DNA from 3 places in the Rhizobium sp. BR 250 genome. Region 1 is predicted to be linked to each of the others. Evidence: riboswitches for the same ligand, from Rfam matches in the RefSeq annotation. Region 1 holds a riboswitch; each other region holds the start of a gene.

Evidence for each region. A riboswitch is a leader RNA that binds a small molecule or an ion and turns the genes downstream of it on or off. The one in region 1 is predicted to bind thiamine pyrophosphate.
Region 2: it holds a riboswitch for thiamine pyrophosphate, as region 1 does, so the genes downstream of both, thiC (phosphomethylpyrimidine synthase ThiC) here and thiB (thiamine ABC transporter substrate binding subunit) in region 1, are expected to answer to the same signal.
Region 3: it holds a riboswitch for thiamine pyrophosphate, as region 1 does, so the genes downstream of both, QD336_RS18605 (ABC transporter permease) here and thiB (thiamine ABC transporter substrate binding subunit) in region 1, are expected to answer to the same signal.

Annotation. Positions count from the first base shown of each region.
Region 1 covers NZ_JARWKW010000005.1:174,625-184,758, forward strand. Annotated here, with positions in the region: gene leuC (3-isopropylmalate dehydratase large subunit) at 170-1,579, shown strand; gene QD336_RS10200 (DinB family protein) at 1,636-2,145, opposite strand; gene QD336_RS10205 (TetR/AcrR family transcriptional regulator) at 2,243-2,836, shown strand; gene QD336_RS10210 (M48 family metalloprotease) at 2,849-4,363, opposite strand; gene thiQ (thiamine ABC transporter ATP-binding protein) at 4,618-5,334, opposite strand; gene thiP (thiamine/thiamine pyrophosphate ABC transporter permease ThiP) at 5,331-6,956, opposite strand; gene thiB (thiamine ABC transporter substrate binding subunit) at 6,976-7,989, opposite strand; TPP riboswitch at 8,029-8,139, opposite strand; gene QD336_RS10230 (VOC family protein) at 8,186-8,578, opposite strand; gene QD336_RS10235 (ABC-F family ATP-binding cassette domain-containing protein) at 8,677-10,134, opposite strand, start outside.
Region 2 covers NZ_JARWKW010000005.1:17,719-27,852, forward strand. Annotated here, with positions in the region: gene QD336_RS09485 (winged helix-turn-helix domain-containing protein) at 1-169, opposite strand, end outside; gene QD336_RS09490 (P1 family peptidase) at 173-1,177, opposite strand; gene QD336_RS09495 (thiazole synthase) at 1,263-2,036, opposite strand; gene thiS (sulfur carrier protein ThiS) at 2,041-2,238, opposite strand; gene thiO (glycine oxidase ThiO) at 2,207-3,211, opposite strand; gene thiC (phosphomethylpyrimidine synthase ThiC) at 3,213-5,036, opposite strand; TPP riboswitch at 5,132-5,243, opposite strand; gene QD336_RS09515 (acyl carrier protein) at 5,426-5,677, shown strand; gene QD336_RS09520 (acyl-CoA dehydrogenase family protein) at 5,677-6,858, shown strand; gene QD336_RS09525 (amino acid--[acyl-carrier-protein] ligase) at 6,863-7,771, shown strand; gene QD336_RS09530 (DUF1839 family protein) at 7,778-8,761, shown strand; gene QD336_RS09535 (glycoside hydrolase family 2 protein) at 8,758-10,134, shown strand, end outside.
Region 3 covers NZ_JARWKW010000012.1:20,909-31,042, reverse strand. Annotated here, with positions in the region: gene QD336_RS18610 (TadE/TadG family type IV pilus assembly protein) at 1-512, opposite strand, end outside; TPP riboswitch at 705-807, shown strand; gene QD336_RS18605 (ABC transporter permease) at 933-1,718, shown strand; gene QD336_RS18600 (ABC transporter substrate-binding protein) at 1,715-2,665, shown strand; gene QD336_RS18595 (hydroxyethylthiazole kinase) at 2,662-3,402, shown strand; gene thiE (thiamine phosphate synthase) at 3,389-4,051, shown strand; gene thiD (bifunctional hydroxymethylpyrimidine kinase/phosphomethylpyrimidine kinase) at 4,048-4,845, shown strand; gene QD336_RS18580 (Lrp/AsnC family transcriptional regulator) at 5,064-5,522, opposite strand; gene alr (alanine racemase) at 5,650-6,816, shown strand; gene QD336_RS18570 (D-amino acid dehydrogenase) at 6,824-8,089, shown strand; gene QD336_RS18565 (GntR family transcriptional regulator) at 8,129-8,839, opposite strand; gene QD336_RS18560 (BA14K family protein) at 9,018-9,521, shown strand; gene QD336_RS18555 (sigma-54-dependent transcriptional regulator) at 9,687-10,134, opposite strand, start outside.

The sequences.
Region 1 (10,134 bases):
GTCTCGCACAGAATGTTTACGTGCTGCAGGACCACAAGCGTCTGCCGGCACGGTTCTTTGCGCGCGTTTCCGGGGCGCTCACCAGCCGACTTAGGCTCGCCTGACAGCACCCGCTGTCCACCGCCTTTTTGAACCCCGATTACCCTTTTTCATGACAAGGCATAGAGCCATGAGCGCACCCCGCACCTTATATGACAAGATCTGGGACGACCACGTCGTCAATCGTGACCCGGACGGAACCTGTCTTCTCTACATCGACCGTCACCTCGTGCACGAGGTGACGAGCCCACAGGCCTTCGAAGGTCTGCGTATGGCCGGCCGCCCGGTCCATTCGCCGACCCGCACGCTGGCTGTGGTCGACCATAACGTCCCGACCACCGCCGACAGGCTGGAAGGCATCAAGAACGAGGAAAGCCGTATTCAGGTGGAAGCGCTTGCGCAGAACGCCAAGGATTTCGGTGTGGAATATTATTCCGAGCGCGACAAGCGCCAGGGCATCGTCCATATCGTTGGCCCCGAACAGGGCTTCACCCTGCCCGGCATGACCATCGTCTGCGGTGACAGCCACACCTCCACCCACGGTGCTTTCGGCGCACTCGCCCATGGCATCGGCACTTCGGAAGTGGAACATGTTCTGGCCACCCAGACACTGATCCAGAAAAAGGCCAAGAACATGCTGGTGCGTGTCGACGGCAAGATTCCGGAAGGCGTCACGGCCAAGGATATCATCCTTGCCATTATCGGCGAGATCGGCACCGCCGGCGGCACCGGCCATGTGATCGAATTTGCCGGCGAGGCAATCCGGTCGCTCTCCATGGAAGGCCGCATGACGGTCTGCAACATGACCATCGAAGGCGGAGCCCGCGCCGGTCTGATCGCACCGGATGAGACGACCTTCGACTACATCAAGGACAAGCCGCGCGCACCGAAGGGCGAAACGCTGGAACAGGCCATAGCCTATTGGAAGACGCTGAAATCCGATGAAGGCGCTCATTACGACAAGGTCGTGGTGCTGGATGCGGCCAACCTGCCGCCCATCGTCTCCTGGGGTTCATCACCGGAAGACGTGACCTCCGTTCAGGGCATCGTTCCCAATCCGGACGATATCGCGGAAGAAAACAAGCGCACCTCCAAGTGGCGCGCGCTTGAATATATGGGCCTGAAGCCCGGCACGCGCATCACCGATATCGCCATCGACCGCGTCTTCATCGGCTCCTGCACCAATGGCCGCATCGAGGATCTGCGTGCGGCGGCGAAGATCGTCGATGGCCGCAAGGTGGCCCCCACCGTCTCGGCCATGATCGTGCCCGGCTCCGGCCTCGTGAAGGAACAGGCGGAAAAGGAAGGTCTGGACAAGATTTTCCTCGACGCCGGTTTCGAGTGGCGCGAACCGGGCTGCTCCATGTGCCTTGCCATGAATGACGACCGCCTGAAGCCCGGCGAACGTTGCGCCTCGACCTCGAACCGCAATTTCGAGGGCCGTCAGGGTTACAAGAGCCGCACCCACCTCGTCTCCCCCGCCATGGCGGCAGCGGCGGCGATTGCCGGTCATTTCGTCGACGTGCGCGAGTGGGAATAAGAGCCTGAAGTCCGCTTAAGACGAGCCACCTGCCCCGCACAGGGGTGGGTGGCTTTTTATTGCGCCCCTTGCAAACGCCGCTGCAGCTGCGTCCCATGCAGAAATACCGCAAAAGTATCCCAGGGCGGCGTGATGGCGAGCTGGCTCAAAATACGCGCAACCTCGCCCCTGTGAATGCCGGCATGCAGGACCATATGTGAGATCATCTCTGCGCGGGACATGTACCCCCTGTCGCCATCCGTAAAGGTGAAGGCGACGAACTCGCCGAGCGACGCCGGCGATGTTGCCTCGATATAATCGAGATACCAGCCATCAAGAGCGGCGACATCCTTCGCAAGATCACCCAGTTGCGGTGTTGCCTCGGTATTGTCCGAGAGAAAACCGTGTGCCGTTCCGGTGAGGTGACCCGAAAAAATCCTTGCGACGACGTAATAGTGATTGATCAGCCGAATGGCGGCGTGGCGTTCGGATGCGTTTCGATCGGGATCGAGATGTTGCAGCTTCTCGAACAAGTCCCTGTTCGCCCATGCGTGATAGCCGAGCAGGCTCCTGAGCAAATCCCTCATGACAATATCCTTTACATCTGAAAAATGTGAGCATTATGTTTATATTTTCGCCATGGAGGACGGCTTGTCTACTCGCATTGCCAAGCGGAAGACCGAGATGCGCAAGGAGCCACGTCAGAAGCGTTCCAGAGCCACGGTCGATGCCGTCATCCACGCAGCGGCTCGCATTTTGAGCGATCACGGCTGGGCAGGCTTCACCACGAACAAGGTGGCAGAAACGGCTGGTGTCAGCATCGGCTCGCTTTATCAATATTTCCCGGACAAGGTTTCGATCGTGGAAGCGGTGCGCCACCGTCACCTCGAGGACTGCCTCTCGGTGATGAAGCGTGTTGCCGAACGGCAGCAATCGCTTGCCAAATTCGTGGAAGAACTCGTGACCGGCATGATCGCGGTCCACAGCATCCATCCCGGCCTTCACAAGGTCCTTCTGGATGACGCGCCGAGCCACGAGGGAATGAACGATCCGAACAGCGCCTTCGAACAGGAATATCTCGGTCTCTATGCGGCCGCGATCGCGACACATATGGCTAGTTCGAAGGCAGAGAGCAGAACGGCGGCCCTGATCGTATCAGACGCCATCGACGGCATCATTCACAATGCCGCCCGCCGTGGAGAATTGCAGTCACCCAAAGTCAGGCGGGAAATGATCGCACTCGTTCACGCCTATCTGTCGAAGGCAAGCGGCCAATAAAAGCTTCTCAGCTCATTCCGAAATGATCTTCACCCGCTGACCGGGCTGAATGGTGGCCGTGGCGCTCATCGCGTTGATCATGCGGAACATGTCGAGCTTCCGGTCGGTTCCCATCATCCGTGCTGCCATCGTCGCCACGGTTTCACCGGACTTCACCGTCACCACCCGCACCCTCAGCGGCTTCAGCGAGGCGATCTCCTGCGGCGTCATCTTGCGGAAGCTGGTACGCAATATATTGGCGATGGAATCAAGCTGCGTATTGCCCTTCGGCACCGCCGTCAGGAACCGGAAAATCTGCTGCCCGACACGAATGACGGTCACGTCGAAATCCCATTTATCCGCGCTGGCGTGGGCTGTCGCAGCTTCCAGACCATTGATCTGCGTTTCCTTGACGGTTTCCGGCAACAGGCCGGCAACCCAGCCGCTGGTCAGGTAATTGGCAAGGCTCGTCTGTTTCGGATCTGCCACGCCGTCGAAACGGATCGCCATGTCGCCCGGCCCCGTCGCCAGAACGGCCTCCACCTTGTTGTCGATGACGAAACCTTCCGGCACATCGAAGCGGATACCCAGCGTTCCATGCAGGAATGTCTGACCGCGGACGTAACCTTCCTGCGGACTGTCGCCATAAAGCAGGCCATCTATGCCATCCAGAAACCAGTCGCGGCCACGATCCCCGACCTGACCTTCCTGGCCGAAGGCACGGGCGTGACGGCGGGCAAGCTCGATGCGCTGCGGCGTATTGGGGTGGCTGGAAAGGAAGTCGAGGCTCTGGTCGTTTTCGGGATCAGCCGAGGAGAACCGCGCATAGGCCGCCATGGAATCCAGAAAACGCGGCGATGCGAAGGGATCGTAGCCAGCCTCGCCCAGCATACGAACGCCGATCACGTCCGCCTGCAATTCCTGTTGGCGGGAGAAGGCCGCAAGCCGCAGCTTGCCGCGGGCTAGTGCCTGCTTGCCGGCAAGGTCGCTCGACAGCACCTCGGCGACTACGCGGCTCGCAATCACCTCGGCCTCTTCGCGGCGCTGGCGTTCGATGCCGTGGTTTGCGGTCACATGGCCCATCTCGTGCGACAGCACCGCCGCCACTTCCGAAGCATCATTGGCGAGCGCCAGAAGTCCGCGCGTCACGTAGAGATATCCGCCGGGCAATGCGAAAGCATTGATGGCGGGGGAGTTCAGAATGGTGATTCGATAGGATTGCTGCGGATTTTCCGAGACGGCCGTCAGCGCGCCGGCAATGCGGGCGACCAGCCGCTCCGTCTTGGCGTCACGATATTCGCCGCCATAACTTGCGACGATGCGCGGATGCTCGCGCGCGCCCATCTGAGCGCGGGGATCATTCTTCTGCACCTCTTCCACAGTCTGGGGATTGTCCGAGGGACGCAATGTGGACTGGTAGGCCGGGCTGAAGAGAGACTGGCACGATGACAGCAACACGGCGGACGCCGTCAGCGCGGACCAGGCCGCAGCAAGCCGGCCGGAACGGCGAAGGCCTGAACCGGAGAAGAGCCTCCGCTGTGCAGTCATGCTATTTTTCATTCTCTATGCCTGCCCCTTAACGTTCCTGATCATCCGTTAATTGCAGACCAGAATAACAGATTCGCCCCAATGGGCGATGAATGCCAAAGCGGTAAAAACGATCCATCAAGTCCGGAATATTCCTGAAGAACGCAATAATTCCCATCTTTTCTCGGACAACAACTTGAAACTGGCAAGTGCAAATTAGCGCCATTGAAGTCATCTAAAGCGATTGCCAGCGGCGCGCGTCGAAAATAAGGCGATCAGCCATTCAGAAAACTGTCGACCGCCTTCACATTTTGTGTGGTGAAGAAATCTGCGGTCGAGCCTGCATAGACAACGCGGCCGCGCTCAAGAAAAACCACCCGCTGCGCCAGCTTTCTTATGTCATCGGGGTGATGCGTGACAATAATCACCGTATTTTTTGTTTCATCATGCAAGTCGAGAAGCAAAGAGGCCATGCCCGCCCGCAATCCCGGATCGAGCGCGGCGAAGGGCTCGTCGAGCAACATGACCGGTTTTTTCCGCACCAGCGCACGCGCCAGCGCCGCCCTCTGTCTTTCCCCGCCGGAAAGCGTGCCCGGCAGGCGCTTGTCGAAACCCGCAAGGCCGACGCGCGCCAGCGCCACCTCGATCCTCTGCCGGTCTTCCGCCCGCAATTTCAGCCCGGGGCTGACGCCGAGAGCGACATTGGTGAAAATATCGAGATGGGCAAAAAGATTATTGTCCTGAAAGATCGACGAAACCGGTCTCTCCGAAGGATCTTGTGCCGTCATATCCTGCCCATCGATCACTACGCGACCGGAATCCGGCACCTCAAAACCAGCGACAAGATTAAGGAGAGTCGATTTTCCCGAACCGGAGGCACCCACAACGGCGGTCACCTGACCTTGCGGGAAGGCGCAATCGAGATCGAAATCCTGCGCTCCAAGCCGCAGCGTGACCTTGTCCAACTCAACGGCAAAATCATGACCCGTCATATGCTCGCCCTTGCTGATTGGGATTGCCGCGAAACGCCGCCTGCGGCCAGCAGCAGGCAAACGACACCGAGGAGGAAGGCATAACCGGCGGCATCATTGGTGCGATAGCTGCCCATATTGCTATAAACCAGCCAGGGCAAGGTGACGAAACTTTCCGATCCGAACAGCGCAACCGCCCCGAGATCACCAAGCGACAGCGCCATGGCAAAGGAAAGTGCCATCAGCACGGGCCGCCACAGAACCGGCAGATCGGCAAACCGCAGCCGCGACAGGCCCTGAAGCCCGAGACTGGCGGAAAGCCGGCCAGTGCGCAGAAAATGGCTGGTGAAAGCCGGCTCCATCACCCGCATGGCAAGGGGTAAGGCCATCAACATATTGATGAGCGCCACGAGAACGGGCGCATAAAAGCTGACATCACCGAACACCCGCAGCAGCAGGAACCATCCGCTTCCCAGCACGACGGGCGGCACAAGCAGCACCAGCGACGCCCCCGCCCCAAGGACTGCGGAAAGCAGGCGGAGAGGCCAGGCCACCCTGCGTCTGGAGTTGACAGCCTGACGCGCGCCGATGATCGCCATGCAGCAAAGGACGACGAGAATTGCCGACAGCATGGCGATTGCAAGACTGGTCGCCGCGGCGCGCAGGAAGACCGGCGCGGTGAGCAGACGCGGCAGATCGGCCTGCAGCCCCGAAACCGCTATGGCGACAAGCGGCAGCCCGATCAGGAAAACGGCAAAAACGATTGCCGCCCCGTCCCACAGGCGTGCAGCGGTACTTTTGCCGTCGAAACGGCGGATGCTGCGACCAAGCGACGAGATTTCCGCTTCCGGTGACGGCAGAAAGGCGAGCATTCCGAGCAGGATTGCGGTGAGGGCGATCTGCAGAACCGATAGCGCGATTGCCCGCTGCGGATCGAAATCGAACCGCAGCGCCTGATAGATCGCCACCTCCAGCGTTGTCGCCGCCGGCCCGCCGCCGAGAAGAAGCACAAGCGTGAAGCTGGTGGCGCACAGCATGAAAACCAACCCGGCAATGCCGGGAATGAGCCGCGAGACCGCCGGCCATTCGATGAAACGGAAAACCGAAACCGGCCCCATGCCGAGACTTGCCGCCATGCGCCAATATTCCCCCGGAATACGCTCCAGCCCCGCCAGCATCAGCCGCACGCAAAGTGGCAGATTGAAGAAGACGTGAGCAATGAGAATACCGGAAAGGCTATAAATGCTGAAAGGCTCATCCACACCGGCAAAAACAAGGGCACTGTTCAGCACACCCTGCCGGCCCCAGATGGTGATGATGCCGAAAGCGCCGACGATCACCGGCAGCCCCATTGGCACCGCCATCAGCCGGATGATCCAGATCCTTCCCGGAAACTCTTTCCGTCGGGCGAGCGCCAGAGCGACGGGCAGGCCAAGAGTGATGGACAAAAGGGTGGAGAGCGTGGCCTGATACAGCGTGAAGCGCAGGATGCGCAACGTATAGGCATCCATGATACCGGCGGCGGATGCGCCAGCGTCAAATGACAGCAGCGCAAAAACCGCAAGCGCCATGAACAGGAAAACGGCGGCAAAAGCCGCCGTCCCGAAAATGATCGATCGCCGATAATCGCGACGCAGCATCATGCGCGGGCGTGCCTCTTCCTCAGTTCATGCTCATGGCGGCAAGCCATTCGTCGATCCACGCCTTGCGGTTCTTCGCCACTTCTTCGGGATCCATCAGGAAGGTCTTCTGCGGCACGACGAGTTTGGAAAATGCCTCGGGCAAGGGCGTCGAGGTTGCCGCGACCGGCATCATCCAGTTGTTTTCCGGGATGGCATCCTGAAAACCTGAGGTCAGCGTGAAAGCGAGGAACTGCTTTGCCAGCTCCTTATGCGGTGCATTTTTGAGAAGGCCAGACACTTCGATCTGGATGTAATGCCCTTCGGAAAAGACCGCGGCCTGATAACGGTCCGACTTTTCGGCGACCATGTGATAGGCAGGCGAGGTGGTGTAGGAGAGCACCATCGGCACCTCCCCCTTGGTGAACAGGCCATAGGATTCCGACCAGCCCGGCGTGACGGTGAGAATGCGCTTCCTGAGCTTTGTCCAGGCCTCCGGCGCCTTGTCGCCATAAACCGATTTTACCCACAAAAGCAGGCCGAGCCCCGGCGTGGAAGTACGCGGGTCCTGAATGGCGATCTTCTGCGCAGGGTCGCCTTCCACCAGCTCCTTGAGGCTCGCCGGCGGGTTTTTCACCGTCTGCGTATCATAGATGACAGCGAAATGCCCATAATCATAGGGCACGAAAACATCGTCGGTATAACCGCCCGGCGCCTTGGCCGCCGATGCATCGATGCCGCTGGCGTCAAAAAGGCCGGTCTGTTTGGCTTCCGCGACAAGATTGGTGTCGAGACCAACAACGACATCCGCCTTGGAACCGCTGCCCTCAAGTTTCAGACGGTTGAGCAGCGCCACGCCATCCGCGACACCCACAAAATTGACCGTGCAGCCGCAGACCTTCTCGAAGACTTCCTTCACCTTGGGACCCGGACCCCATTCGGAAACGAAGCTTTCATAGGTGTAGACGGTCAGTTCCGGCTTGTCCTGAGCCACGGCGAAACCGGGCAGGAACAGCGAGGCGGCAATGACGGAATTCAGGAAAAGACGACGGCGCACGGGTATCTCCTCAAAAAACGAGAAGGGAAATAGCCGCCTGCCTTGAAGCCGTCTAATCCCTCCGCCGGTATGAACCGGATCAGGTTCTTCGGGTTGGCAAGCCTCTCAGCCTTCTGCGCACGAGCACAGAAGACACCCCGTTAGATCAAGATGATGGTTTAGTCCCGCCGTCCCCGATTGGCAAGATGGCCGAAGATCAGCCCTGCTCCGTCATATGCACCAGTTCCCAGACGTGCCCGTCGGGATCCTGAAAGCTGCCGGCATACATGAAACCGTGGTCCTGAACCGGTTTCCAGCTGCCGCCGCCAGACGCAAGCGCGGTTGCAATCATCCGGTCAATCTCCTCGCGGCTTCCGGCGGAGAGACAGGTCAGAACCTCGGTGCTGCTTTTGGCATCGGCGATATCGCCATTGATGAAATCGCGAAAACGGTCTTCCTGAAGAAGCATCACGAAGATGTTTTCCTCCACGATCATGCAGAGCGTCCGGTCGTCGGAATATTCCGGATTGAAGCTGAAACCGAGGGCCGTGAAGAAGCTTCTCGATGCCTCGATATTCTTGACCGGCAGATTGACGAAAATCATGCGCATTTTCAGACCTCCTCCAAACGAACGCGGTCATAAAACGGCAATTCCGCTTACCTGTCAAAGGCCGAAGAAAAGCTGGTCGAACGGGCGCGCGTCTGGCTTCAGCTCTCCAGTTCCTCGCGCAGCATTTCCAGTTCCAGCCATTCCTCCTCCATGGTCTCCAGCTTGTCGCGCAGCTTTTCCATTTCCTGCGCCAGCTTGTTGAAGGTGGCCTGATCCTTGGCAAAAAGTTCCGGGTCAGCCATGCGCTGTTCGCGTTTTGCGATCTCTTCCTGAGCCTTTTCCATTTCCTTCGGCAGATTTTCGAGGGCGAATTTCTGCTTGAAGGAGAGTTTGCCCTTGGCCTTTGCAGGCTCCTGCGGCGTCGAAGCTGAAGATACCGCCTTGGCCTTTTCCTGCCTTTCGGCCTTGCGTTTTTCTTCGGCCGCACCCTTGCGCTGCGCCATCATGTCCGAATAGCCGCCCGCATATTCGATCCAGCGCCCATCCGGCTGATCGGGGTTGGCCGGTGCGATGGTGGAGGTGACGGTGCGGTCCAGAAAATCACGGTCGTGGCTGACGAGAATGACCGTGCCGGAAAAACCGGCGACGATCTCCTGCAGCAGATCGAGCGTTTCAATATCGAGATCGTTGGTCGGTTCGTCGAGGATCAGAAGATTGGTCGGCCGGGCCAGAATGCGCGCCAGGATAAGACGGGCGCGCTCCCCACCGGAAAGATTGCGGATGGGCGTGCGCGCCTGCTCCGGCTGGAACAGGAAGTCCTTCATGTAACCAGTGACATGCTTCACTTCGCCATTGACGAGAAGATTGTCACCACGCCCGTCGGTCAGATAATGCGCGAGCGTTTCGTTAGGATTGAGATCCTCACGCTTCTGGTCGAGCGTGGCGATCTCCAGATTGGTGCCGAGCTTCACCGTGCCGCTATCGGGCTCAAGCTGGCCCGTCAGCATCTTCAGAAGCGTGGTTTTGCCCGCACCGTTCGGTCCGACGAGACCGATGCAGTCACCACGATGCACGCGAAGCGAAAATGGCGCGACGATCACGCGCTCACCATAAGCCTTGGTGATGGCATCCGCCTCGATGACCAGCTTGCCGGATTCCCGCCCTTCCGTGACGGTCGCCTGCACGGAACCCTGCGGTCCCTTGTGGCCGCGATATTCCGCGCGCATGGCCTGAAGCTCGCCGACGCGGCGCATGTTACGCTTGCGCCTTGCGGTCACGCCATAGCGCATCCAGTGTTCTTCGCGCTCAATGGCCTTGCCGAGCTTGTGCTGTTCAAGCTCTTCCTCTTCCAGCACCTTGTCGCGCCATTCCTCGAAATGGGCAAAGCCGCGATTGAGGCGACGCGACTGGCCGCGATCGAGCCACACCGTGGAGGTCGAGACCTTCTCCAGAAAGCGCCGGTCGTGCGAGATCAGCACCAGCGCACTGCGCGTCTGCTGCAGCTCGCTTTCCAGCCATTCGATGGTGGGAAGGTCCAGATGGTTGGTGGGCTCGTCCAGCATCAGAATATCGGGTTCCGGCGCCATGACGCGGGCAAGCGCCGCACGGCGTGCTTC
Region 2 (10,134 bases), 160 kb from region 1:
CCAGCAGCCACGCCCGGCGATAGGACATATCCATCGCCCGCCCGGCGGCCGAGATCGACCCGGTTTCGACAATCAATTCCATCAGCTCGACCTTGCCGTGACCCAGACGCTCTCCGGGCGGGAAGTCGATGCGCAGGACGGGCTTCAGCAGCGGGCGTGTCTCGCTCATGGTTCAAACACCCCGGCCATGAATGTCACGATAGGCCTTTTGTGCGCCCGCCACCGGCAGCGCCTTGGCCTCATAGACCCCGCGCGCCACCGCCCGCGCCATCACGATTGTCGCGAGATAGCAGAGTTCGGCGAAGTGAGCGCCACCCTCAAGCGGTTTGTCGCCAGTCGCGGCCGCGAACATGGTGTCGCCATCGCTCGGCAGATGGGCGGGAAGCACGGCGCGCGCCAACCCATCATGCGCCATGATGGAGAGGCGGTGGGCCTGCGCCTTGGTGAGTACGGCGTCGGTCACCACTGCGCCGATTGTCGTCGCGGTGAGATTGACGCCCTTGAGGCGCAATGCGGTATCATCCGCTAAAAAACGATCCGGAAAACCGCAATCGCCAAATTCACCGTCAGCCTCAAAAGGCGCGGACCAGAAATGGCGGCTCGCGCCGACGGTGGCGGAGCCCAGCGCGTTGACGGCAACGATTGCCGCCACTTTGTATCTACCGGAACTGACGGCACTTGCCGAACCAAGCCCGCCTTTGAAAGTGGCCGTGGTCGCCCCCGTTCCGGCACCAACCGTTCCTAACGCGAAGGGGGCAGCGTGCGCCGCCTTGAAGGCCGCATATCCCATCTCGCGATAGGGCGAATGCAGTCCCCAATCCTTGTTCCCGCCGTTCAGCAGATCCATCAGGATCGCCTGCGGCACGATGGGCACGCGGGTGGAGCCCACCTGCAGGCCACGGCCGATCTCCCGCAAACCGGCCTGAACGCCACCCGCCGCATCCAGCCCGAAGGCCGAACCACCGGAGAGCACCAATGCGTCCACCGTCTCCACGGTCATGGCCGGGTCCAGCAGACCGGTATCGCGTCCACCGGGCGCACCACCAAGAACCGAACCGGAGGCGATGGCGGGCTTTTCGAAAACAATCGCCGTAACGCCGGAGCCGAGGGTAAGATCGGTGACATTACCGACCGAAACGCCGTCGATATCCGTGAGAAGATTGTTGCGTGCCGCCATGCCGTTTCCCTTTTCTTTCGGTATCCCGCCGCCACGGCGCACTGTCAACGCAAAAGACCTGCCCGCCTTCGGCCGAAAGCCGCTATCAGGAGAAAACCGCAGTGCCGATCACGGGTGTCGAAGGCACCGCCATATCCCTCGGCTCCAGCGGACCGGACCTGAAGGCCTGGTGGCCGGCCTCAATGGCACTGGCGAAAGCCGCCGCCATTCCGACAGGATCACCCGCGCCCGCAACCGCCGTGTTGAGAAGAACGGCATCGTAACCAAGCTCCATCACGGTCACCGCGTGCGATGGCCGGCCGATACCGGCATCGACGATCAGCGGCACCTCGGGAAATCGCGCCCGCATCGATTTCAGCGCCATCAGATTGAGCGGCCCCATGGCGCTGCCGATCGGCGCGCACCAGGGCATCAGCACCCTGCAGCCCGCCTCCAGCAGCTTTTCACCAACAACAAGATCGTCGGTCGTATAGGGGAAGACCTCGAAACCCTCCTCGCAGAGAATCTTGGCCGCTTCGACCAGCGCAAAGACATCGGGCTGCAAGGTATCGTGATGGCCGATGACTTCGAGTTTGATCCAGTTGGTGCGGAACACCTCCCGCGCCATCTTCGCGGTGAGCACCGCTTCCTTGACGGTATGGCAACCGGCCGTATTGGGGAGAATATGCCGGTCCAGTTCGCGGACCAGCTCGAAAAACTGACCGCCCTTCTTCGCCCCCGCCATTTCCCGGCGCAGCGAAATCGTCAGGATATCCGTGTTGCTCGCCCGCACCGCATCCGCGAGCACCGCGGGAGACGGATAACGCGCCGTGCCGAGCAGAAGACGGGACGAGACCTCGCGGCCATAAAGTGTCAGCATGACCTCAACCTCCCTGCATCGGCGAGAGGATTTCGACGCGATCGAAAGCCTTCAGCACGTAACCGGCACGCTCTTCCGAATGCACCAGATCGCCGTTTACTGCCGTCGCCAGCCATTCGCCTTCATATTCGAGGCTGGCGAGCAGACCGGCCAGCGTCTCAGTGGCGAGATCAAGCTCGTCGCCATTCACCAGAAGTTTCATGATCCTGTTCCTTGTAAGAGAGAGTTTCGCAGACGATTCCGGCTGCCTGCCGCGCCATGGCCGGCGAAAGCAGAAAGCCGTGCCGGTGCGCGCCGTTGATGAAGATGGTTCGGCCATCCTCGGTGACCTTCGGCAGATTATCGGGATAAGCCGGCCGCACGCCCGTGCCGGTTTCGATGATTTCCGCCTCCGCAAAGGCCGGATGAACCGCATAGGCGGCGTTGAGGAATTCCATCATCGAGCGGGCGGAAATGGCTCCCTTGTCCTCCGTCTCGATCATCGTCGCCCCCACCATGAAGCGGCCGGGCTCGCGCGGCACGATGTAGAGCGGAATGCGCGGATGCAGCAGCCGGATGGGGCGGGAAAGGGAAACCTCCCGCGTGGCGAGGTAGAGCATTTCCCCCCGCACACCACGAAGACGGGGAATCTTGCCCACCGCCGCAGGCCCGGTGCAATCCACAACCCGTTCGAACGACCGTTCATCCACGAGGACACCCATATGAAACCGGACACCCATGGCGCAAAGCCGCTGATACAGCGATGCTAGTGCAAGACGCGGATCGAGATGGCCTTCATCGGCAAAATAGAGCCCGGACCGGAAGCGGCCGGCAAGATCAGGCTCCAGATCGGCGATCTCGGCCTCACCCACCCATCGATAGCCGCTGGTCCTCGATGCAAAACGTGAAAGCTCCACCTTGTCACGGGCAGGCGCGACGACCAGCGTGCCGTTGCGGACCACAAGGCCGGGCGTCGCTTCATCCCACCAGTCGAGTGCCGCCGTGCCGAGCGTCAGAACCGCCTCGTCCGCACTTTCACGCTCGCACCAGGGCGCCAGCATGCCGCCCGCATAAAAGGACGCACCACGAGAGGGTTCGGCATTGCGCTCCGACACTTCGACAGCAACGCCACTGCGTGCCAGCTCGAGGGCCGCCGTCAGTCCGGCGACCCCCGTTCCCTTGACGAGGACACGCATGTTATTCGGCGCTCGCGGACGTCGGCAGCGGCATGTAGAGCTCGCCACCCTCCTTGAAGCGCGCGGCCATGGCCTCAAGCCCCTCCTTCTGCGCCTCGGCGCGGATATCGTGGGAAATCCGCATCGAGCAGAATTTCGGCCCGCACATGGAGCAGAAGTGTGCAACCTTGTGCGCCTCCTTCGGCAGGGTCTCGTCGTGGAAGGAACGTGCCGTATCCGGATCGAGCGACAGGTTGAACTGGTCCTCCCAGCGGAACTCGAACCTTGCGCGTGACAGCGCATCGTCCCGCACCTGCGCAGCCGGATGACCCTTGGCAAGATCGGCGGCATGGGCGGCGATCTTGTAGGTGATGACGCCAACCTTCACGTCGTTGCGATCCGGCAGGCCGAGATGTTCCTTCGGCGTGACATAGCAGAGCATTGCCGTACCGAACCAGCCGATCATCGCCGCGCCGATGCCTGACGTGATGTGGTCGTAGCCGGGCGCGATATCTGTGGTGAGCGGCCCGAGCGTGTAAAAGGGCGCCTCGCCGCAGGTCTTCAGCTGCTTGTCCATATTCTCCTTGATCTTGTGCATCGGCACATGGCCGGGGCCTTCGATCATCACCTGGCAATCCTTCGCCCAGGCGATCTGCGTCAACTCGCCCAGCGTTTCCAGCTCGGCGAACTGCGCCGCATCATTGGCGTCAGCAATCGAGCCGGGACGCAGGCCGTCACCCAGCGAGAAGGAGACGTCGTAGGCGCGGCAGATGTCGCAAATTTCCTCGAAATGCTCATAGAGGAAACTTTCCTTGTGGTGATGCAGACACCACTTGGCCATGATCGACCCGCCGCGCGAGACGATGCCGGTGACGCGGTTGACGGTGAGCGGGATGTAATGCAACCGCACCCCGGCATGGATGGTGAAATAGTCGACGCCCTGTTCCGCCTGCTCGATCAGCGTATCGCGGAACACCTCCCAGGTAAGATCCTCGGCAATGCCGTTGACCTTCTCCAGCGCCTGATAAAGTGGCACCGTGCCGATCGGCACCGGCGAATTGCGGATGATCCATTCACGGATATTGTGGATATTGCGGCCAGTAGACAGGTCCATGACGGTATCCGCACCCCAGCGGATGGCCCAGACCATCTTCTCCACTTCTTCCGCCATGGAGGAGGTGACGGCGGAATTGCCGATATTGGCATTGATCTTGACGAGAAAATTGCGGCCGATGATCATCGGCTCAAGTTCGGAGTGGTTGATATTGGCGGGAATGATGGCGCGACCCGAGGCGACTTCCTGACGCACGAATTCCGCCGTGACATAGTCGGGAATATGCGCGCCGAAACTCTCGCCGTCCCGCGCGAGCTTTTCCTTCGCAGCCTCGCGGCCGAGATTTTCGCGGATGGCGATGAATTCCATTTCCGGCGTGACGATGCCCGCCCGCGCGTAGGCAAGCTGCGTCACCGCCTTGCCCGCCGTGGCTCGCAGCGGCTGGTGGCGCATGGCAAATTCGGGCGTCAGGCGCTCGCCGGTGGCAAAGCCGTTATCCTCCGGCTTGACGTGCCGTCCCTCATAAGCCTCGACATCACCGCGCGCCACAACCCAGTCGTGACGCAGGCGCGGCAGACCCTTTTCGATCAGGACCGGATGCGTGGGATCGGTATAGGGACCGGAGGAATCATAGACCGTGACGGGCGGTTCGCCTGCAGTCGGGTGCACCGCGATCTCTCGCATCGGCACGCGAATATGCGGATGTAAAATTCCGGGTTTATGGATTTTCGTGGAGGCAGCATGCGGCCCGGTGGTGACGACAAGCGGGTTGGTCTTGGCAACGATATTCATCTTGAGGCTCCAAAGTTTGACTGTGGAGACCCAGTTCGAGCCGGAATGATGGAAAATACCGAAGTGCCGATACCGGACGTCCTGACGCCAGCCGACCTTCGATCTTTGCACCGTCCCTACGCCAGTATGAACTGGATCAGGTTCAACGGGTCACTGCGCATGAAAGCAGAATCTCAGCCCCTTGACGGGACACCCCTGGTGAATGACGACAGCAAAAAACACCGCTCGGCTTTTGTCAAGGCCGCCGATCAACGCTTGGCAAAGGTGCGGGAATGGCGCATGCTGCCGTTAGTTGTAATTAACCTAACGGTTTAGGCGAATATTATCGTTTGCCACGTAACGATAAGCACAAACAATCCTGATGTGAAATTCATGGGAGATACGTCGGAATGAATGCGACTATACGTGAAATACTGGCCAAATTCGGCCAGCTTCCAACCCCTGTCGATACGATTGCAGATGAGGCCGATCTTTATGCGGCGGGCCTCTCTTCCTTCGCATCCGTGCAATTGATGCTGGGTATCGAAGAAGCTTTCGATATAGAATTTCCCGATAACCTGCTGAACCGCAAGTCTTTCGCCAGCATCAAGGCCATTGAAGACACCGTTAAGCTCATTCTGGATGGTAAAGAGGCAGCCTGATGAACGTGACCGTTGCGCCGCAGGATGAAACTCTGTCCGCGCGCGCGGGCCGTGTCGCGGCAATTGCCGCCAAACATGCAGATGAGGTGGATGTCACCGGCCGCTTCCCTGAGGAAGCCGTCAATGCCCTGCGGCAGGAGCGCCTGCTCGGCATCCAGGTCCCTTCCTCGCTGGGCGGCGAAGGTACTTCCCTGCAGGAAATCGCCGATATCTGCGCCCGGCTCGGCCAGGCCTGTTCGGCAACCGCGATGATTTTCGCCATGCACCACATCAAGCTGTCGAGCCTGGTGGAACATGGCGTGGAAAGCACCTGGCATCCGGGCTTCATGCGCCGCGTTGCCGGCGAACAGCTTCTGCTCGGCTCCGCCACCACCGAAGGCGGCATCGGCGGCAATCTGCGCAACTCCATCTGCGCGATCGAAGTCGAGGGTGATTCCTGCCGGCTGGAAAAGGATGCCACCGTCATTTCCTATGGCAGCAATGCCGACGCCATCCTCATCACCTCGCGCGCCCACAAGGATGCCGCGCCCGCCGATCAGGTGATGACCGTGTTTCTGAAAAACCAGTACACGCTTGAAAAGACCCATGTCTGGGATACGCTCGGCATGCGTGGCACCTGTTCGGACGGTTTCCTGTTCCGCGGCGAAGCGCCGGCGGCGCAGATATTCCCGAAACCTTTCGCGGAAATCGCCGCACAATCCATGCTGGCAAGCTCCCATCTGCTGTGGAGCGCCGTCTGGTATGGCATTGCCTCGGACGCCGTGTTGCGCGCCCAATCCTTCGTCAGAGCCGCAGCGCGCAAATCGCCCGGCACCGCCCCTCCGGGCGCCATCCGCCTTGCGGAAGTCTCCACAAAGCTGCAGGTGGTGAAATCCAACATCATTGCCGGCATCAAGGCTTACGAGGACACCAAGAGCGACCCGGAAAAGCTGATGTCGATGGCCTTTGCGGTGGCCATGAACAATGTGAAGATCTGCTCTTCGGAAACCATTCTCGAGATCATCGACCATGCCATGCTGGTCTGCGGTATCATGGGCTACAAGAACGGCACGCCCTACAGCCTCGGCCGGCATCTGCGCGACGCGCATTCCGCCCGGCTGATGATTTCCAACGACCGTATTCTCGGCAATTCCGCCAATCTCCTGCTGGTTCACAAGCAGGACACCAGCCTCTTGGGATAAGACCATGGACATGCAAACATCGTTTCTTGATCGACTGTTCGAAGAAGGCCTGCTGATTGAAACGGGTGTGGACGGTCTTTATGGGCGCAGCGGCCAGTTCGAGGACGTGATTGCCGCCTTCGAGCGGCTGATCGACCGCACCGGTGGCGCCGACGGCGCCGAAGCAATCCGCTTTCCGCCCGGCATCAACCGCGCCTATTTCGAAAAGAGCGGTTACATGAAGAGCTTCCCGCAGCTCGCGGGCACGGTCCATTCCTTCTGCGGCTGCGAGCTTGATCATGTCAGCCTGCTGAAAACCATGGATGAGGGCGGCGACTGGACCAAGGACCAGAAAGCCACCGACATCGTGCTGACGCCGGCGGCCTGCTACCCGCTTTATCCGACGATCGCCAAGCGCGGCGCCTTGCCGGCCGGCGGCGGCCTCTATGACATCCAGTCCTATTGCTTCCGCCATGAACCTTCCAAGGACCCAGCCCGCCAGCAGCTTTTCCGCATGCGCGAATATGTCTGCATGGGCACGGAGGCCGATGTTACCGAATTCCGCCAGAGCTGGATGGATCGCGGCGTGGAAATGATGAAAGCGGTCGGGCTCGACGTTACGATCGATGTCGCCAACGATCCCTTCTTCGGCCGCGCTGGCAAGATGCTGGCCAACAACCAGCGCGACCAGAACCTGAAATTCGAACTCTTGATCCCGGTCACCTCAACGACCAGCCCGACGGCCTGCATGAGCTTCAATTACCATCAGGATGCGTTCGGCCAGAAATGGGGTCTCAACCTCCAGAATGGCGATGTCGCCCACACCGCCTGCGTCGGTTTCGGGCTGGAGCGCATCGCGCTGGCCCTGTTTGCGCATCACGGTCTCGACGTGAAGAAATGGCCTGCAAAGGTCGTGGAAACCCTCTGGGGCTGATTATCCATGCGGCAGATTTTTCCGGGCCTCGATCCCAAAAACTATGTGCAGCATCCGCTTCATTCCTCGGAAAGAATGTGGCCGGAGACCAATTGCTACATCGATTTATGGATCGAGGTACTGGCCTCGAAAGGCTTATCCCCGGAAGCCATGTTCGGTTTCACCCTGACGCAGGATTTCGAAGGTGACCAGTTCACCTTTTTCAAGGTGCCGCTGGAAGACCTCGAAGCCCTTTATGGCGTTCGCGCCACCGAACTTGCGATCTTCGACAGGGTGGAAGACCACATCGAGGCGCAGCTGGAGCGCGGCCGCATCTGCCTGATCGAGATGGACAGCTTCTATATGCCCGACACCCATGGGGTGGGCTACCAAAAGGAACACGGCAAGACCACCATCGCCATCAACCGGCTCGATCTCGAAAAGCGCGAACTCGACTATTTCCACAATGCCGGCTTTTTCCATCTCTCCGGCGAGGACTTTGACGGACTGTTCCAGCATCATCTGGCCGAGACCGACCCGCCTTTCCTGCCCTATACCGAATTTGCGAAATTCGCGGACGTCACTCCTTCTGCCGCTCATATTCGCAAGACGGCCGAACGGCTCTTGAAGTTTCATTTTTCCAGGCGCCCCTCCGTCAACCCGGTCCGGGCTTTTGCAAAGGTGTTTCCGGCCCAGGTGGAAAAGGTTGCCGACAGACCCTTCGGCTTCTTCCACAAATACGCGTTCAATACGCTGCGGCAGCTCGGCGCCAATTTCGAGCTGGCGGCGAGCCATTTCGAATGGCTGGATGCGAATGATTTTTCGGAAGCGAGAGACCACGCGCTCAAGATCTCGGAGGTTGCCAAGACCGTGCAGTTCCAGCTTGCCCGCGCCGTCACCCGCCGTAAATTCGATGCGCTGGCCACTGTGCTCGATCCGGCCGCGGATGCATGGGATGGCTTGATGGAAAGCCTTAGCGAAAAACTGTCCAATGCCAGCGAGGCCGCGTGAGGACCTATCTTCCCGGCGAAAGCGAGGAATTGCTGAGTGAAGGCTGGACGCTGACACTGACACCCGCCGATGCCTGCGAAACACCCTCCGACATTCCGGCATCGCTTGAAAGCCTGCATGTCTCCGTTCCCGGCACCGTCGCACAGGCTCTGGAAAACGCCGGGAAATTCGATCGCCTCGCCCCCATCGCCTTGAATGACAGGGACGCCTGGTATCGGCTGACGATGATTTCCGACGCCCGGGAGCGGGCGACCCTGCGCTTCGATGGTCTTGCCACCATTGCCGAAATTTTCTTCAACGGCGGGCTGATTGCCGCAAGCCAGAGCATGTTCGAAAGGCTGGAAGTGCCCGTCGAGCTGACAGGCGCGGATGAGCTTTCGATTTGCTTTCGCGCGCTCGCCCCCCGGCTTGAAAAAACCGGTCCGCGCGCCCGCTGGCGGCCGCAGATGATGAATACACAAGGGCTGCGGCTGATCCGCACCACGGCGCTCGGCTACATGCCCGGCTGGTGCCCGGAAGTCCATGCCGCCGGCCCATGGCGGCCCATCAGCCTGATAAGGCAGGACGGGCTGCTCTGCACGCTCCGGTCTTCGCTGGACGCGGACGGAACGGGAACGGTGAGCATCGCGCTGGAAACCGACCGGCCCATAAAAACGGCACGGCTTGGCTGCGCCGGTTACAGCACCGACCTTTCCCGGGACAAGAACGGCAAACTTTCCGGCGAACTGCGCATATCCAATGTAGAGCAATGGTGGCCGCATACCCATGGCATGCCGGCTCTGCACGACGTCGTTCTGGAACTGGATGGCACGCAACATCACGTTGGACGCACCGGCTTCCGACGGGTCGAGGTCGATCACGGCGATGACGGCAGAGGTTTCGGCCTCAAGGTGAATGGCGAGCGCGTCTTCTGCCGCGGCGCGGTCTGGACGACAGCCGACATTGTCCGTCTGCCGGGAACAACACCGGACTATGAGCCCTGGCTCCGAAAAGCCGCGGAAGCCGGCATGAACATGATCCGCATCGGCGGCACCATGGCCTATGAAACGCCGGAATTCTTCGCCCTCTGCGACGAACTCGGCATCATGGTCTGGCAGGATGCCATGCTCGCCAATTTTGATTATCCGGCAAAAGATGACGGCTTGCGCCAGCATATCGTCGCGGAAATCTCGCAGTTCCTTGAAGCGACGGCACTTTCTCCATCACTCACCGTTTTCTGCGGCGGCAGTGAAATGTACCAGCAGGGCGCAATGCTCGGCCTGCCGGAGCAGATATGGAAGGGAACGCTCACCGAGGAGGTCCTGCCGGAACTGGTCGCCGAAAAACGGCCGGGTGCGGCCTATGTCGCCAATTCCCCTTCCGGCGGCGCTTTG
Region 3 (10,134 bases), on a different contig from region 1:
ACATCGGCAGGCGTGGCGCCCACGCCCATGGAAGGCGAGTTGTCGAGGACGAGGTAAAAATCGGTAAAGGTCTCCGTCTCGTATTTGGCGGTTGCACTCCCCGAGACCGTCAGGAAGTCCTTTCCGAGAATTCTGGAAAGCGTCGTATTCACTGAGGCCGTAAAATTGACCGAAGACTCGATGATGGTCCCGCGCTTGATGACAGATATATCGAGAGACAATAGCTGATAGTCCCGGTTGCCCCGCTGATTGCCATGGAAGAAAGCGGCGGCTTCTTCTTCGCCGACGGCAATGACGCCATTGCTCGCCATCCGTTTTGCAGCCTGGGCGCTTGCCGAACTATCGGCAACCACTGCCAGAGCAGCGGAATCGGCCGCCATCTGCAAATCGGATTTGACGCTGAGGCCGCGTGTTATGTCGAGCGCAACACCGGCGGATCCGATGAGCGGTATGATCAACAAGGCGCTGAGAATGGCAAAATTTCCGGACTTGTCCCGCCAGATGCTTTTCAAGTTAGTCTCCGAGCTTCTCTGAATGCGGGCTTAGTTACTCGAACGACGTTGCAATATAGTTTATTGATATAACTAATTGTCGATAAATTCGATATACCTAATAACTATATTTCCCCCGGCCGCATAATGGCGGGGTACCGATCACCGGTTGGTAGAGACCGTTGACATTTTTAAAACTTGACCTACAAAACAAGCTCTTCCGAGGGGAGCACCGCACGGTGCTGAGATGGCGATGAGCCGGACCCTTGAACCTGATCCGGGTCATGCCGGCGTAGGAACGGAACTGTCGCGCCATGGAGGCGCTGCCCTTTCTCTTCTCCGCTATGCCTGATCTCCGTGATTGCCACATCTGGAGACGACCGATGATGCTGAAACCTTCTGCCCTTCGCACATGGTGCATCTGCATCTGAGGCCCGGCTCATGCGTGCCACCCATGCGTTGAACGGTGTCGGTCTTCTGCTCCTTCTCTGGCAGGCGGGAACGTGGCTGTTTTCGCCGCCCCGTTACATCCTGCCGTCGCCCGCCGATGTCGCCGCCGCCTTCCTGCGCCAACCGGGTTTCCTGTTCGGTCAGGCCCTCGTGACGCTTGGCGAAATGGCGCTCGGGCTTGCCGCGGGCATTGCCGCTGGTATTCTCGTTGCCTTCACGACGGCCGCCATCCCGCGCCTTGGCCGCCTCGTCTGGCCCATGGTTCTGGTGTTGCAGGCCTTTCCGGTCTTCGTGCTCGCCCCCATTCTCGTCCTCTGGTTCGGCTTCGGCATGGCCTCGAAAGTGGTCATGACGGCAATCATCATTTTCTTCCCCGTCGCCTCCTCTTTCACCGACGGCCTCAACCGCACGGATCGCGCCATCCTCGACGCCGCCTCGCTGACGGAGGCGAGCCATTGGCAGATCCTCACCCGGTTGCGCGTGCCGCTGGCGCTCCCCTCACTGATTTCAGGCTTGAGGGTGGCTGCGCCGCTTGCCCCGCTCGGGGCCGTCATCGGCGAATGGGTGGGCGCATCGGCCGGGCTCGGTTTCGTCATGATCCAGTCCAATGCCCGCATGCAGACCGACACCATGTTCGCCGCCATGGCCATTCTCGCCGTCATGGCCGTGCTGCTCCGGCTCATCGTCGACCAGGCGACGGCCAATCTCGCCCCCTGGGCCAAAGAAACAGAACACACCATTCCTTTCAGATATTTACGGAGACTTTCGGGACCATGAAACGAACGCTTCTTTCCCTCGCCATCGCAGCGGCAAGCGTGCTTGCGCCCATGCAATCCCAGGCGGCCGACAAGCTGACCGTATTGCTCGAATGGTTCGTGAACCCCGATCATGCACCGATGGTGATCGCCAAGGAACGCGGCCTGTTTGCCGATGCGGGACTGGAAGTGGAGCTGGTTCCTCCGGCTGACCCTTCCACGGTGCCGCGCCTCGTCTCGGCAAAACAGGCCGATATCGGCGTGCATTACCAGCCGAACCTCTATCTCGACCACGAAGCCGGCCTGCCGCTCGTGCGTTTCGGCACACTGGTCGAAACCCCGCTCAACACCGTCACGGTTCTCGCGGATGGGCCGATCAAGAGCCTGAAAGATCTGAAGGGCAAGAAGGTCGGTTTTTCCGTTTCCGGTTTCGAGGATGCGATGCTGAAGCGCATGCTGGAGAAGGACGGGCTGACGAAGGACGACGTCGAGCTGGTCAACGTCAATTTCTCGCTGTCGCCTTCCCTGATCGCCGGCAAGGTGGATGCCACGCTCGGCGGTTTTCGCAATTTCGAACTGACTCAGATGAAACTCGAAGGACATGAGGGCCGCTCCTTCTTCCCCGAAGAACATGGCGTACCGGCCTATGACGAGCTGATCTTCGTCACCCATCGTGATCTCGCAAAGGACAGCCGTCTGCCGCGTTTCCTCTCCGCCGTGGAGCAAGCCGCGATCTTTATCACCAACCATCCGCAGGATGCCTGGCAGCTTTTCATCAAGGCCTATCCGAACCTTGACGATGCCCTGAACAAACAGGCCTTTTTCGACACGCTGCCACGTTTCGCCAAGCGTCCCGCCGCACTGGACCGCGCCCGTTATGCCCGTTTCGGCGCCTTCATGCAGGAGATGCAGCTGATCAAGCAGGCGCCCGCAGCAGACGATATCGCCGTGGAGCTGCAACAGCCATGACCGGCAATTTTCCGACAGCGGCAAAAGCCGCCGAGATTCTGGAACGCGTGCGGCAGAAGCGTCCGCGCGTGCATTGCCTGATGAACACCGTGGTGCAGAAATTCACCGCCGACGGCATCACCGTCATCGGCGGCATTCCCTCGATGACCACCTCGCTGGAAGAGATCGAGAGCTTCGTCACCAAGGCGGATGCACTGACCGTCAATCTCGGCACGCTGGACGCCGAACGACGCAAGGTCATCCGGCTGGCGATCGAGATCGCCAATGCATCCGGCAAGCCGTGGATCGTCGACCCCGTGCATGTCGACTATTCACCCTCGCGGCTGGATTTCGCCCGGGAACTTATCGCCCATTCGCCCACCATCGTCCGTGGCAACCGCGCAGAAATGAGCCTGATCGGCGGTGTGCCGGGCGCGGTGCGGATCGAGACCGGACCGGTGGATCATCTCCGCGACACGACGCGTAATGTCAGGATCGTCAATGGTCACCCGTGGATGGCGAAGGTGACCGGCACGGGCTGCCTTTCGGGCGGTGTCGTCGCCGCCTTCATGGCAGTGGAAAAAGACGCGTTGACGGCAGCGGCTTCCGCCCTTGCGGTGACAGGCGTTTCCGCCGAGCTCGCCGCGAAACAGGCCAAAGGCCCCGGTACGTTCGAACCGGCATTTCTGGATGCTCTTTCCGAAATCTCCGGTGAGGACATCATAAATCACGCGAGGATTGAGCATGAACAAGGTTGATTACCGCCTTAATGCGCTGGTCGATACCAGTCTTGCCGATGTCGCGCCGTTGCCGGAGCTTGCTCTGGCGGCCGCGCTCAACGGGGCAACAATCCTGCAATATCGCGACAAGCATGGCTCGACGCGGGAGATGATCGAAAATGCCCGTGCCATTCGCGAGGCCATCGCTGGCACTGGCGTGCCGCTGGTCATCAACGACCGGGTGGATGTGGCGCTCGCTTCGGGGGCCGATGGGGTGCATCTCGGTGCCGACGATATGGATGCAAAGACCGCAAGGCGTATTCTCGGGCAAAAGGCAATTATCGGCCTTACCGTCAAGAACCGCGCCGATGCCGAACGGGCAGCCTCCATGTCCGCCGACTATGCCTGCATCGGCGGCGTGTTCGAGACCGTTTCCAAGGTCAACCCGGACAAGCCGGTCGGCATCGATGGCCTTACGACGCTGCGCGCCCTGTTGAAGGAGTGGCGGCCGGATATGCCGGTGGGTGCGATCGCCGGCATTGATCTTGCCCGTGTGCCCGCCGTTGTCGCCGCCGGCGCAGATGGGGTCGCCGTCATTTCCGCAATTTTCCGCGCAGCCGATATCGCCAGCGCAACCAGGGATTTCCGCTCCGCAATTGACGCCGCGCTGAAAGCGAGACAGCCATGACAGCCATTGCATTGACCATTGCCGGCTCCGACAGCGGCGGCGGCGCAGGTATCCAGGCCGACATCAAGACCTTTTCCGCACTCGGCGCCTATGCCGCCAGCGTCATCACCGCCATCACCGCCCAGAACACCAGGGGCGTGACTGCCGTGGAGGATATTTCGGTCGCCACCATCGTCGCACAGATGGATGCGGTTTTTTCCGATCTCGCGGTCAATGCCGTGAAGATCGGCATGGTCTCGCGGATCGAAACCATCACAGCCATCGCGGAACGGCTCCGGCGGCAATCGCAGCCGGTGGTGCTCGATCCGGTCATGGTGGCGACGTCCGGCGACCGGCTGCTGCATGAGGATGCCATCGAGACCCTGCGGCGCGACCTGCTGCCACTCGCCGCCATCGTCACGCCGAACCTGCCGGAAGCGGCGCTGCTGACCGGCACGCCGATGGCGGAGACGGAGCGGGAGATTACCCGCCAGGCCAAGCTGATCCTGAAGGCTGGTGCGAAGGCCGTGCTCATCAAGGGCGGCCATGGCGACGGGCCGGAAAGCACGGATTATCTGTTTGCGGACGGGACCATGCAGGCACTTTCTGCGCCGAGGGTGGAGACGAAAAACGACCACGGCACCGGCTGCACGCTGGCGGCTGCGATTACGGCGCATCTGGCGATGGGGCACGAATTGCGGAAAGCGGTCGGGCTCGCGAAGGATTATCTGAACGGGGCGCTCGATGCCGGACGGGGGCTTGCCATTGGACATGGGCGGGGGCCGGTGCATCATTTTTACCGGTGGTGGGGGTGATATCAACCCCTGGAGTTTGCGGCTTACCCCCCTCTGTCCTGCCGGACATCTCCCCCTCAAGGGGGGAGATTAGATGGGGCTTGTGCCTCAGTCCCACGCAATCCTCTCAATATGAGATATTTTGCTGGATGATCAGCAAGCCGCTTGTCGATCTCCCCCCTTGAGGGGGAGATGTCCGGCAGGACAGAGGGGGGGTGGCCGCAGACTCAACGCCCCCCTCACCGCGCCTTCGGCGTCGCCAGCACATTCCGGATCGCAAAACTCGAATGAATGCGCGAAACCCCTGGCAGTTTCGACAATATCTCCTTGTGAATCCGCTCGAAATCCCCCGCACTTTCCGCCTCGCAGCGCAGGAAATAGTCCGAGCCGCCGGTCATCAGATAACATTCGCGGATTTCCGGATAGCGCCGCACCGCATTTTCGAAACGGTTGAGAAAATCCTCCGTCTGCCGGTCGAGCGTGATCTGCACGATGACCGAAATTACCTCGCCGCCGGCAAGGCCGCTGGTCAGCGCGGTATAACCGCGGATAATCCCCTCCCGCTCGAGAATATCGACCCGGCGAAGGCAGGCGGAGGGCGAAAGTCCGACTTCCACTGCCAGTTTTGCATTGCTGATGCGGGCATTGAGCCGAAGCAGGCGGATGATGTGACGGTCGGTCGCATCCAGTGACGACATAGAAGATTCCAATTGATCAACGAAAATTGCGTGATTTCTAATTCTATCGCATTTTCTTCGAACAATCGCCAAGAAATTCGATAATCGTTGCAATACCCTCAGAGGATAAAAATAAGGGTGAACGACCATGGACATGCAGATCAGCCGCCAGCAGGCAGCCGGTGGTGCAAGCGGCCATCTGACCATCGATCTCGGCGCATTGCGCGACAATTATCTGACCCTGACGGCGATGGCGCCAGCCTCGCAGACGGCGGTGGTCGTGAAAGCCGATGCCTATGGCCTCGGTGCGGATATCGTCTCGCAGACCCTGTTCGAGGCGGGTTGCCGCAATTTCTTCGTCGCCCATATCGATGAGGCATTGTCTCTCAGGCTGCGGCTTTCGGCAGAGGCGCGGATTTTCGTTCTCAACGGGCTTCAGCCCGGCAATGAGACCTCCTGCGCCGCCATGGCGGTCACCCCGGTCCTGAATTCGCTGGAGCAGATCGCGCAATGGTCGGCCCGTGCCGGAAAGCTTGGCAAGACGCTCCCCGCCGCCGTGCAGATCGATACCGGCATGTGCCGCCTTGGGCTGTCACCCGAAGAGCTTGAAGTCCTTGCCGCGCAGCCGCAACGGCTCGATGGTATCGACATCGCCTTCGTGATGAGCCACCTCGCCTGCGCCGACGAGCCGGATCATGCCGCCAATGCCGCGCAGCTTTCGGTAATGCATAAAGCAGCCGGGGCCTTCCCGGATGTGCCGGTGTGCTTTTCCAATTCGGGCGGCATTTTTCTCGGCAATGACTATCACAACGCTCTGCTGCGCCCGGGCATCGCGCTTTATGGCGGCGCCCCTTCCGCTGCCCGCCCCAACCCGATGAAACCAGTCGTCCGTCTCGATCTCGCCGTCATCCAGACCCGTACCGTCCCTGCCGGCTCGCTGGTCGGTTACGGCGGCTCTTTCGAAGCGACCAGCCCGACGCGTCTTGCAACCATCGCCGCCGGTTACGCCGATGGCCTGCCACGCTCTCTCAGCAATCGCGGCGCGGCGTGGTATAACTGCGTGCGCCTGCCGATTGCCGGGCGCGTTTCGATGGACAGCATCATTCTCGACATATCCGCCCTGCCCGAGGGAACATTGACCCAGGGCAGCCTCGTGCAGATGATCGGGCCAGACCAGACGCTGGAAGATATTGCCGAGGACGCGGGCACGATCGCCTATGAAATCCTGACCGGCCTCGGTCGCCGTTATCGCCGTAGTTACATTCAGCCGGGCGAAACCCCGGCAACCGCTTCAACATCAGCAAATCACAAGTGAGACGATCATGAACGTCACTATCCTCGGAGCCGGCGTCGTCGGCGTGACATCCGCCTGGTATCTGGCCAAAGCCGGGCACAAGGTGACGGTGATCGACCGCCAGCCGGCCGCAGCCCTCGAAACCAGCTTCGCCAATGCGGGCGAGGTATCCCCCGGTTACTCCTCTCCATGGGCGGCACCCGGCATCCCGGTCAAGGCGATGAAATGGCTGTTCATGAAACACGCGCCCCTCATTATCCGCCCGACGGCGGACCCTGCGGCATGGCGCTGGATGAGCCAGATGCTGCGCAACTGCACCTCGGCACGTTATGCCATCAACAAGAGCCGCATGGTGCGCGTTGCCGAATATAGCCGCGATTGCCTGATGGCGCTGCGCGAAGAGACCGGCATCGAATATGACCAGCGCATGCAGGGCACACTCGAGGTGTTTCGCACCCAGAAGCAGTTCGACGCCATCGGCAAGGATGTGGACGTGCTGACGGCGGGCGGCGTGCCTTTCGAGATTCTCGACCGCGACGGTTGCGCCGCCATCGAGCCGGGCCTTGCGCCCGCCAAGGAGAAGATCGTCGGTGGCCTGCGACTGCCCGGCGACGAGACCGGCGACTGCTTCATGTTCACCACCGAACTTGCCCGCATGGCGGAAGAGGCCGGTGTTACCTTCCTTTACGATACCGGCATCATGCGCCCGATCGTTGAAGGCGGCCGCATCAAGGCCGTGGAAACCACGCGCGGACTGATGGAGGCGGATATCTTCGTGGCGGCGCTTGGCAGCTATTCGCCGCAATTCGTGCGGCAGCTTGGGCTGACCCTGCCGGTCTATCCGGTGAAAGGGTATTCCATCACGGTTCCGGTCGTGAAGGAGGAGCGCGCGCCCGTCTCCACGGTCATGGACGAAACATTCAAGGTGGCGATCACCCGGCTCGGCTCGCGCATTCGCGCGGGCGGCATGGCGGAAATTGCGGGTTTCAGCAAGGATTTGCCGGCCGCGCGCCAGGAAACGCTGGCCCATTCAGTGGAAGACCTGTTCGGCGGTGCGGGCGATCAAAGCCAGGCGAAATTCTGGTGCGGCCTGCGCCCGATGACGCCGGATGGCACGCCGGTGATCGGCGCCACGCGCTACAGCAATCTTTATCTCAACACCGGCCACGGCACGCTCGGCTGGACCATGTCCTGCGGCTCGGCCCGTGTACTCGCCGATCTGATCAGTGGCGAAAAACCGGAGATCGACACGCACGATCTGGCCATCAGCCGTTACGCGGCCCGAAGCGAATAGAAACGCCCACTCCCGCCGGAAAGGCGGGATGGGCGGCGATCAAAGCGCCAGCGCATCCTTCAGCGCCAGCCCTTCCTTCATGCGAAGATCGAGATCGGCTTCGATATGGTCGAGATGCCGCAACATCAGCGCACGGGCTTTTGCGCCGTCCTTCGCCTCCAGCGCATCCAGCAGATCGGCATGATCGTTGTGGCCGCAGCTTGAAACGCCCGAGCGTCCGTAGAGCGCGATGACCAGCGACGAGCGGGCGACCAGCTCGTCCATGAACTTTTCGAGAATGGCATTACCGGCAAGCGAAGCCAGCATCAGGTGAAAATCGCCCGATGCCTTGATTTCCGCGCGCCTGGCGTTCGGGCCGCGCTCGTGTTGATGGCGGCTTTCCTGCACCAGATGTTCCCTCAGCCGCGCCGCCGCCGCAGGTGTGATTTTTTCAATGGCAGCATCCACGACCCCCGGTTCGATCAGCCGGCGCGAAGCGAAAACCTGCCGTGCCTCGTCCGGCGTCGGATTGGAAACGAAAGCACCCCGGTTGCGTTCTGCCTTCACCAGCCCTTCATAGGCCAACATCTGAAGGGCGGCGCGCACCACCGTGCGGCTGACATCGAACAGGGTTCCCACTTCCGATTCGGATAATTTCGTTCCCGGTGCCAGCCGCCGGTCGACAATGGCATCGCGCAGCGTGTCGCGAATGGCCTGGGCGCGGTCTTCATGGGAGGAATCGGGGCTGACGGTTATGTGGGCAAGGCTCATGGGCGTGTCCTGTTTGTTCTTTGTTCTAGCGCGAAGCGCGGTCCGCGCAAACAGGAATTGCGGGCCTGCACCGCTCTGCCACAATTCATTCAGCACCCGTTCAGCAGGCGGGCTGTATTTCCTTAACCATCGAATTTGCAACTGGCAGCGCCCTGCCACCTGTATGGAAGAACACAACATGTCGTCCTTTGCAGCCAAAACCGTTATGGCCATCGCCGTCGCCGCCGCCGCCATCGTTCCTTTCAACAGCGCATCCGCTGGCGACTGGGACCGTCACGACCGTCGCGATGCCGCCATTGTGGGCGGTGTGCTCGGCCTTGCCGCCGGCGTGGCCGTTGGCTCGGCCCTTTCCCGCCCGGCACCGGTGTATGAGGAACGCGTCTATGTCGATCCGGCACCGCGCCGCTACCAGGCCTATGAGCCGGGTTATGTCGATGATGAGCCGGACTACCGTTATTATCGTGCGGCACCACAGCCGGTTTATCGCCCCGCGCCCGTCTATCGCGCGCAGCCGGTCTATGACAGCCGCCCGGTCTATAACCAGCGCCGCACCTATCGCACCATCGAACCCTGGACCAATGCCTGGTACGACTATTGCTCGCAGCGTTACCGGAGCTTCAACTCCCGCACCGGCACCTTTACGGATTATGACGGCCAGCGTCATTTCTGCGTAGCCGGCTGATCGGGTAAAACCGCAGCTTAAGGCTTGTTGCCTTGCGCTCTCCATCATCCTCGGCCTCGTGCCGAGGATTTGGTCACCTATCGTAAATGGGTAGGGAGAGGCCCGGGCATGGCGCAGGAGAGGTTTTCGGATCAAGCCGAAGGCCTCCAATACGTCACGGCCGCCTCACGCCATGCCGTTCTTCACATAATCCGCCCGGTTGATGCCGTGGCGTTGCAGCTTGTCGTAAAAAGTCTTGCGGGCGATACCGAGCGACGCGATGGTCGCGGCCACGTCTCCGTTCGATTGTTCCAATGTTTCGCGAATGATACGCGCTTCGATCTCATCCATGCGCTCCGGCAGGGTGCCGGAAGCAGGCAGCGCGGATTGCAAAGCGGGCGCAGCCGCAGGTTCCGCCTCCAGCCCCAGCACCACCCTTTCGGCGAAATGGCCGAGTTCGCGCACATTGCCCGGCCAGTCATGGTCCTGAAGCCGGCGGGAAATGCCGGCGCTGATCTGCGGCACCGGCATGTTGAAACGGTTGGCCGCCTTGGTGACGAAGTGCGAGAACAGCAGCGGAATATCCGCCTTGCGTTCACGCAGCGGCGGAATGGACAGGGTCACCACGTTCAGC